Regions from separate parts of the Pseudonocardia xishanensis genome, predicted to be linked through region 2. Evidence: riboswitches for the same ligand, from Rfam matches in the RefSeq annotation. Region 2 holds a riboswitch; the other holds the start of a gene.

Region 1 (4,207 bases), 120 kb from region 2:
GCGGCCGTGCCGCGCGGAGTGGTAGGCGACGACGTCCGCGGCGCCGATCAACCGGGCCGCCTTGATCGTGACCAGCTCCGGGTCGCCGGGGCCCAGCCCGACGCCGTACAGGGTGCCCGCCATCTCAGATCTCCTGCTCGGTGGCCAGCGCGTTCAGCGCGGCAGCGGTGATCGCCGAGCCGCCGCGACGGCCGTGCACCACCAGGTACTCGAGGTCGGTGCGGGCGGCGAGCGCCGCCTTGGACTCCGCGGCGCCGATGAACCCCACCGGGATCCCGATGACCGCGGCGGGGCGCGGGGCGCCTGCGTCGATCATGTCGAGGAGGTGGAACAGAGCCGTGGGGGCGTTGCCGATCGCGACGACGGCGCCCGCGAGCCGGTCGCCCCAGAGCTCCATCGCCGCCGCCGAGCGCGTGTTCCCGAGGGCCGACGCGATTCCCGGGACCTCCGGCTCCCGCAGCGTGCAGACGACCTCGTTGTCCTTCGGCAGCCGCGACCGCGTGACGCCGGAGGCGACCATCATGGCGTCGCACAGGATCGGGGCGCCCGCGCGCAGGGCGTCGCGGGCGGCGGTGACGACGCCGGGGGAGTAGGCGATGTCGCGGGTCAGGTCGACCTGGCCGCAGGCGTGGATCATCCGGACGGCCACGTACCCGACGTCCGCCGGGAACCCGGACAGGTCCGCCTCCGCTCGGATCGTGGCGAAGCTGCGCCGGTAGATCTCCGCGCCGTCGCGGATGTAGTCGCTGGTCATGCGGGACTCTCCAGGAGTGCTCGGAGGCCGGCCTGCAGGCCGTCGATCTCGTAGGTGCCGTCGGGTCGGGCCACGACGTCGCGGTGCGGGCCGTGCGGCGCCCCGCACCGCCGCCCACAGCCGACGACGTGGGCGCGGGCGGTCGTGACGCCCCGGGAGCCGGTGTCGGCGCTGTCCGAGCTGTCGGCGGGTCCGCGGGTGTCGTGGCGGAGGTCGGCGAGGAGCGCACGCACGTCCCCGCGCACGTCGGCGAGGGACTTCGCGCAGCCCGGCCGCCCGGCGCAGGCGCTGATCTGCAGAGCCGGGTCGCCGGGTTCGGTCACCAGGCCCGCCGCGCGCAGCCGGTCCGCGGCGCCGGGTTCGGGGTCGGGCAGGAGCAGGGTGCGCCAGGGGGTGACGAGCACCTCGGGCGCGGAGTGCGCCAGCGCCCGCAGCTGGGCGGCGGACAGCTCGCCGAGCACCGGAGCCACCCCGACCGCGCGGCCCCCCAGCACCCCCACGAGATCCACTCCCGTGGAACGGAGCGGTCGCTGAGCGACCGCCGCGCTCCCGAGGTGTGGATCACCGTCCGAGGGAGTGCCAATCCGGGCGAGGGCGGCGGCGATGCGGGCCGGGGCGTCGTCGATCTCGGCGGCGCGCCAGGCGCTCGTGCACCCGGTGTCCTCGGTGCGCAGCGTGAGGAACGCCTCAGCGGCCGCGACGAGGAGGGACGGCGCGTCCCGCGGTGCGCACCCCAGACCCGTCGGCACGCCCGCGACCAGCAGGGATCCCCGGTCCGCGGCCGTCGCGAACCAGCACAGATCGGGTTCCTCGGCGGCGACGTCCCCGCGCCCGTCGTCGAGGGCGACGAGGAAGCGGCCGGGGAGGGCGGACAGCTCCGGGGTGGCGCAGAGCAGGGCGTCGACCACGGCGGCGAGGCCCCGGACGTCCGCCACTCCACCGTCCACACCGGACAGCGGAGAGGCCACGATGTTGCGCACCCGCTCGTGGGTGGTCGACGGCAGCAGACCCGCCGAGACGAGCCGCGACCCGAGCCGCGGGTCCGCCCGGTCCAGGCCCCTGAGCTGCAGGTTCCCTCGCGAGGTGAGGTGCACCGCGCCGTCTCCGAGGTCCTCGGCGCACCCGGCGAGCACCCGCAGCTGGGCGGCCGTGACCACGCCGCCCGGCAGCCGCACACGGGCCAGTGCGCCGTCCGCCGCGTCGTGCGGGGCGAGGACGCCGGGGCAGGCGTCGGCGCGGGTGCGGGGGGCGGTCACCGCGACACTGTAGGCATGGCGGGCGGGTCCGCGGTGGCGCCTCCCGCCCGTCGAGACGCGCACCGGCCCGGTTGACGCGGACCCACCCGGTTGCGGAGAGTGGGCCCCACAACCGAAGAACGGCGAGTGGGCCAGGAAGCCGGTGCGAGTCCGGCGCGGTCCCGCCACTGTCACCGGGGAGCAGACCCCGCCACAGGCCACGGGGAGACCCGGAAGGCCGGGGCGAGCGACGATCCGGGAGCCAGGACACTGCCCGCACGCCGACCTGCACGTCTGACCCGGGACGAGGATCCCGAGGAGGGGAATCTCGATGACCCGTGTCCTGCTGTTGTCGACGTCGGACACGGACCTGTTGTCCGCCAGGGCCTCCGGTGCGGACTTCGTCCTGGCCAACCCCAACCGCGTGCTGCTCGCGGACCTGCCCGCCATGGCGGCGGAGGCGGACGTCGTGGTGGTGCGGGTGCTCGGCGGCTACCGGTACTGGGAGGACGGGCTCGACCTGCTGCGGGCCGGCGAGACCCCGCTGGTCGCGTTGGGCGGCGAGATGGCCCCGGACGCCGAGATGATGGAGCTCTCCAGCGTCCCGGCGGGCGTCGCGGCCGAGGCGCACACCTACTTCGCGCAGGGCGGCACGGAGAACCTCCGCCAGCTGCACGCGTTCCTCTCCGACACGGTGCTGCTCACCGGCGAGGGTTTCGCGCCCCCGATCGCCCTGCCCGAATGGGGAGTGCTGGAACGGGAGTCGGCCGACCGGCCGGGCCCGACGGTCGCGGTGCTGTACTACCGCGCCCAGCAGATCGCCGGGAACGTCGCGTACATCGAGGCGCTCTGCCAGGCCATCGAGGCGAAGGGCGCCACCCCGCTGCCGATCTTCTGCGCCTCCCTGCGCCAGGCCCCGGCCGCGCTGCTGGAGACCCTCAGGGCCGCCGACGCCATGATCGTCACCGTGCTCGCCGCGGGCGGCACCAAGCCCGCCACCGCGCAGGCGGGCGGCGAGGACGAGGAGTGGGACGTCACCGAGCTCGCCGCGCTGGACGTCCCGATCCTGCAGGGCCTGTGCCTGACCTCGAGCCGCGCCACCTGGGAGTCCAACGACGACGGGCTCTCCCCGCTGGACGTCGCCACCCAGGTCGCCGTCCCCGAGTTCGACGGCAGGCTGATCACCGTCCCGTTCTCCTTCAAGGAGATCGACGCGGACGGGCTCTCCACCTACGTCCCGGACCCCGAGCGGGCCGCGCGGGTCGCCGGGATCGCGGTGCGGCACGCCGAGCTGCGCCGGATCCCCAACGCGGACAAGAAGATCGTGCTCATGTTGAGCGCCTACCCGACGAAGCACGCGCGGATCGGGAACGCCGTCGGGCTGGACACGCCGGCGTCGACCGTCGCGCTGCTGAGGGCCATGGCCGAGGCCGGGTACGACGCCGGTGACCTCCCCGGGGTCGCCGCAGGCGACGGCGACGCGCTGATCCACGCCCTGATCGAGGCGGGCGGACAGGACCCGGACTGGCTGACCGAGGAGAAGCTGGCGGGCAACCCGATCCGCATCTCGGCCGAGCAGTACCGGGCCTGGTTCGACACCCTGCCCCAGGACCTCCGCGACGCCGTGACCGAGCACTGGGGCCCGCCGCCCGGTGAGCAGTACGTCCAGAACGGGGACATCGTCGTCGCGGCGCTGCGCAGCGGGAACGTCACGCTGATGGTGCAGCCGCCCCGCGGCTTCGGGGAGAACCCGGTCGCGATCTACCACGATCCCGACCTGCCGCCGTCGCACCACTACCTGGCCGCGTACCGGTGGGTGGCGGAGAGCTTCGGCGCCCACGCGATCGTCCACATCGGCAAGCACGGGAACCTGGAGTGGCTCCCGGGCAAGACCCTCGGGATGTCCGCGAGCTGCGGGGTGGACGCGGCGCTCGGCGACCTCCCGCTGATCTACCCCTTCCTGGTCAACGACCCCGGCGAGGGCACGCAGGCCAAGCGCCGGGCGCACGCCACGCTCGTCGACCACCTGATCCCGCCGATGGCCCGCGCGGAGACCTACGGCGACATCTCCCGGCTGGAGCAGCTGCTCGACGAGCACGCCAACGTCTCCGCCCTCGACCCCGCCAAGCTGCCCGCGATCCGCCAGCAGATCTGGACGCTGATGCAGGCCGCGAAGCTCGACCACGACCTCGGCCTGGAGGAGCGCCCGCACGAGGCC
Region 2 (4,207 bases):
CCAGCAGGGGGTCGAGGCCGAGGTGCGCCATCGCGAGGGCGTGCCCGGGTTCGGCGGAGCGGTGTCCGGCCACGCAGTAGTCGATCGCGTCGGGGGCGAGCACGGAGGCGACCAGCGCGGCGGCGCCGGCGTTGACGCCGTCGAGCAGGACGGGGACGCGCAGGGCGGCCGCGCCGAGCACGAACCCGGCGAGCCCCGCGTGCTCCAGCCCGCCGAACGCGGCGAGCAGGTCGAGCCCGTCCTCCCGGGTCAGCCGGTCCACCGCCGCCTGCACGACGTCCGTCTTCAGGGCCAGGGTGGCGTCGTCGATCCCGGTGCCCCGCCCGGTCGCCTCGGCCGCGGAGGCCCCGGTCACCGCGCAGATCAGCGCCGCGGCGGCGGTCGTGTTCGCGATCCCCATGTCGCCGGTGACCAGCAGCCGGTTCCCGGCGGCGACGAGGTCGCGGGCGACCTCGATGCCCACCTCGACGGCCTGCTGCGCCTCCGCACGGGACAGCGCGGGCCCGACCGAGAGGTCCGCGGTGCCTGCCCGGACCCGTCGGGGCAGCAGGCCCGGGACGGGGTCCAGGGGTGCCGCGACACCCACGTCCACCACGCACACCTCGGCCCCGAGCTGGCGGGCGAAGGAGTTGACCACCGCGCCCCCGGCCAGGAAGTTCCCGACCATCTGCGCCGTGACCTCCTGCGGCCACGGCGACACCCCCTGCGCGTGCACCCCGTGGTCGCCTGCGAACACGGCGACCGCCGCGGGCTCCGGCACCGGCGGCGGGCACTGCCCCGCGATCGCCGCGAGCCGCACGGCCAGGTCCTCCACCCGGCCGAGCGAGCCCCGCGGCTTGGTCATCCGGTCCAGCCGGTCCCGCGCCTCCGCGGCCGCCTCGGCCGACGCCGGGGTGATCTCCGCGACCGTCTCGTCCAGCAGGCTCATGGCCACCTCCCCGGGCAGCGCCCGGTCTCCGTACCGCTCCGAGTGCACGGCCCAGCGCAGCGGCCGCCGCCGCGCCCAGCCCGCGCGGGCCAGCTCGGGCTCGGCGGCGAACTCCCGCACGTGCCCCACACACAGGTAGGCGACGACCTCGACGTGCCCGGGCAGCCCCAGCAGCTCGGCGAGCGCGCGCAGCCCGTCGTCGTCGAAGAAGCTCACCCAGCCGACGCCCAGCCCCTCGGCGCGCGCCGCCAGCCACAGGTTCTGCACGGCCGCGGCGGTCGAGTGGGCGGCCATCTCGGGCCTGCCGTGACGGCCGAGGGTGTGCCTGCCACCCCGCGTCGGGTCGCTGGTGACCACGACGTTCACCGGGGTGTCCAGCACGGCCTCGACCTTGAGTGCGGCGAACGCCTCGGCCCGGGCCCGCGGCAGCGACGCGGCGAACGCCTCCCGCTGCCGCGCGACCAGCTCCGCGACCCGGGCACGCGTCCCGCGGTCCCGCACGACCACGAAGTCCCAGGGCTGCGAGAACCCCACGCTCGGCGCGGCGTGCGCGGCCTCGAGCACTCGGACCAGCACGTCGTCGGCGACCGGGAGGTCCGGCAGGAAGCCGGCGCGGACGTCCCGCCTGCCGTGGACGGCCTCGTACAGGCTCACCACAGGGGCGAGAGCCTCGGGGGCACCACCGCGACACCCGGGACCGCCGACACCTCGGCGTCCACCGCGACGCGCAGCCCGTCGACCACCGCGCGCCAGGCCGGGTCCGCGGTCGGGTCCCCCGCCACCGCGACGGCCACCGTGCAGGGCCCCTCCAGCGCGAGCACCGCGCTCACCGCCTGGACCGCGCCCGCGGGTTCGACGGCCTCGACCCGCCAGGCCTCGGCGTAGAACAACACCTCGGACTCGACCTGCGGGACGACGAACACGTGGTCCGCGGCCGCCAGCAGGTCCGCACCCCCCGCGGCGTCGGGATCACCCGCGCCGACACCGAGCACGACGACATGACCGGACATCGTGGCCTCCTCGAGGGTCCGCGCCCTCATCGTGGAATCACCGGCGACGGCCGCGAGTGTCCTGGCTCCCGGATCGGCACGCGCCCCCGACCTTCCCCTCGGCGAGGGTGGTCGGGCGTGGGGACGCGCTCCCCGGTCACAGTGGCGGGACCGCACCGGATTCGCACCGGTTTCCTGCACTGCCGTCCCCCGAACCAGACCACGCGGGAGTCGCGGACGCAAGCAGGACCTCACCGTTGTGCGGGATCCGACAGCGCGGATCACGCAGGATCGCCCGGATCGTCTCCCCGTGCGTGACGAGGACCGCACCGGTCGGGTCGAGCCCCCGCACCCGGGCACACAGGGCCCGGAAGGTCTCCCCGCCCGGCGGCGCCCAGTCCGGCCCCGCCGCGGCGAGCAGCGGGGCGTAGGGCGCGGCGGGCCGCCCCTCCCACGCCCCGTGCGACTGTTCCCGCAGCTCGGGGCATTCGTGAACGGGGAGGCCGAGCACCCCCGCGAGGATCTCGGCGGTCTCCGCCGCGCGGCGCTGCGGGCTGGTGAGGATCCGGTGGGCCGGGACCTCCGCAACGGCGGCGCCTGCGGAGGTGGCCGGACCGACGAGGAGCCGACGGAGCTCCGCGGCGGCGGCCCGCGCCTGCGCCCGCCCCCGCGCGGTCAACCCGACGTGGCGCGTCGAGCCCTGCAGGAGCCCGGCGGCGTTCCAGGTGGACTCGCCGTGCCGGACGAGCCAGGTCACCCCCGGTCCGACAGCCCCGCCACCGGCCCCACGACGACGATCGCGGGCGGGCTGATCTCGTGCGCCTCGATGTCCGCGGCGACCGCGTCCAACCGGGACCGCAGCGTGCGCTGGATGCGGGTGGTGCCGTCCTGGATCACCGCGACGGGGGTGTCCGCGGCACGGCCGTTCGTGATCAGCGCGTCCGCGAACAGGCCGATCCGCTCGACGGCCATCATCAGCACGATCGTGCCCGTCATCCGCCCGAGCGCGGTCCAGTCGACGAGGCTGCGCGGGTCCCCGGGCGCGACGTGCCCGGACACCACGACGATCTCGTGCGCCACCCCGCGGTGGCTGACCGGGACGCCCGCGACCGCGGGCGCGGCGAACGCGCTGGTGATCCCGGGTACGACGGTCACCGGCACCCCGGCCGTGGTGCAGGCCTGGACCTCCTCGAACCCGCGGCCGTAGACGAACGGGTCGCCGCCCTTGAGCCGCACCACGAACCTCCCGGCCCTCGCGTGCTCGACCAGCAGCTCGTTGATCCGCTGCTGGGCCATCGCCCGGCCGTAGGGGATCTTGGAGGCGTCGATCACCTCGACGTCCGGGCCCAGCTCCTCGATCAGGTCCCGCGGGCCGAGCCGGTCGGCGACGACGACGTCCGCCCGCGCCAGCAGCCGCCGCCCGCGGACCGTGATCAGCTCCGGGTCGCCGGGCCCGCCGCCCACCAGCGCGACGCCGGGCAGCACCGGCTCGGCGGAGTCCGACACCACCCCGGCCTGCAGCGCCTCGACCAGCGCGGTCCGCACGGCGGCGGAGCGGCGGTGCGCGCCGCGGGCGAGCACGCCGACGGTCAGCCCGTCGTACCGGCCGGTGGCGGGGGTGACGGCCGTGCCGAGACTGCCGTCGTCCGCGCGCACGCAGAAGATCCGGCTGCGCTCCGCCTCGACCCCCACGGCCGCGTTGACCTGCGGATCGTCCGTGCAGGCGAGGACGTACCAGGCGCCTTCGAGATCTCCGTCGACGTACTCGCGGGGGGTCCAGGTGATCTCCCGCGCGGTCGCCATCCCCTCGACGGCCGGGGTGACCTCCGGGGACACCACCTCCACGAGGGCGCCCGCCGCGATCAGCCGGGACACCCGCCGCTGCGCGACCTGCCCACCCCCGACGACGACGACCCTGCGGCCCCCCAGATCGAGGCCGACGAGGTACTGGTCGTGCTCGGTCACGCGCTCGTTCCTTCCCAGTCTGTGGCGTCCGGAAGCATAGATGGCCGGAGAGGCGTCCCGAGCCGACTACCCCACGGGGGTATCACACGTCACCCTGGCCCGAAGCGCAGGCCACGGTGACCCGCCCGACGACGGTCTTCGGCACGAGCAGCACCGCCCCCGCCCCGGCGACCCGCAGCGCCGCCGCCTCCGCGACACTCGGCGTCCCGACGGCGGCGTCCGCCCGCGCGCTCCCCCGACCCGACCGCAGCGCCGCGGACCCGGCGGCGGACTCGGCCGACCCTGCCGACCCGGAACCGGCGGCGGGCCGCTCGAGCGCCGCCCC

Evidence for each region. Region 2 has a riboswitch for cobalamin ahead of ABD993_RS24425 (hypothetical protein). Riboswitches for the same ligand answer to the same signal wherever they lie in the genome.
Region 1: another riboswitch for cobalamin. It lies ahead of cobN (cobaltochelatase subunit CobN); the one in region 2 lies ahead of ABD993_RS24425 (hypothetical protein).

The regions. Positions count from the first base shown of each region.
Region 1 is NZ_BAABGT010000075.1:292,334-296,540, forward strand. It holds gene ABD993_RS24955 (precorrin-2 C(20)-methyltransferase) at 1-123, opposite strand, end outside; gene ABD993_RS24960 (precorrin-8X methylmutase) at 125-754, opposite strand; gene ABD993_RS24965 (precorrin-3B synthase) at 751-2,010, opposite strand; cobalamin riboswitch at 2,143-2,262, shown strand; gene cobN (cobaltochelatase subunit CobN) at 2,321-4,207, shown strand, end outside.
Region 2 is NZ_BAABGT010000075.1:169,969-174,175, reverse strand. It holds gene cobT (nicotinate-nucleotide--dimethylbenzimidazole phosphoribosyltransferase) at 1-1,582, opposite strand, end outside; gene ABD993_RS24425 (hypothetical protein) at 1,579-1,938, opposite strand; cobalamin riboswitch at 1,994-2,114, opposite strand; gene ABD993_RS24420 (histidine phosphatase family protein) at 2,075-2,674, opposite strand; gene cobA (uroporphyrinogen-III C-methyltransferase) at 2,671-3,882, opposite strand; gene ABD993_RS24410 (cobalamin biosynthesis protein) at 3,965-4,207, opposite strand, start outside.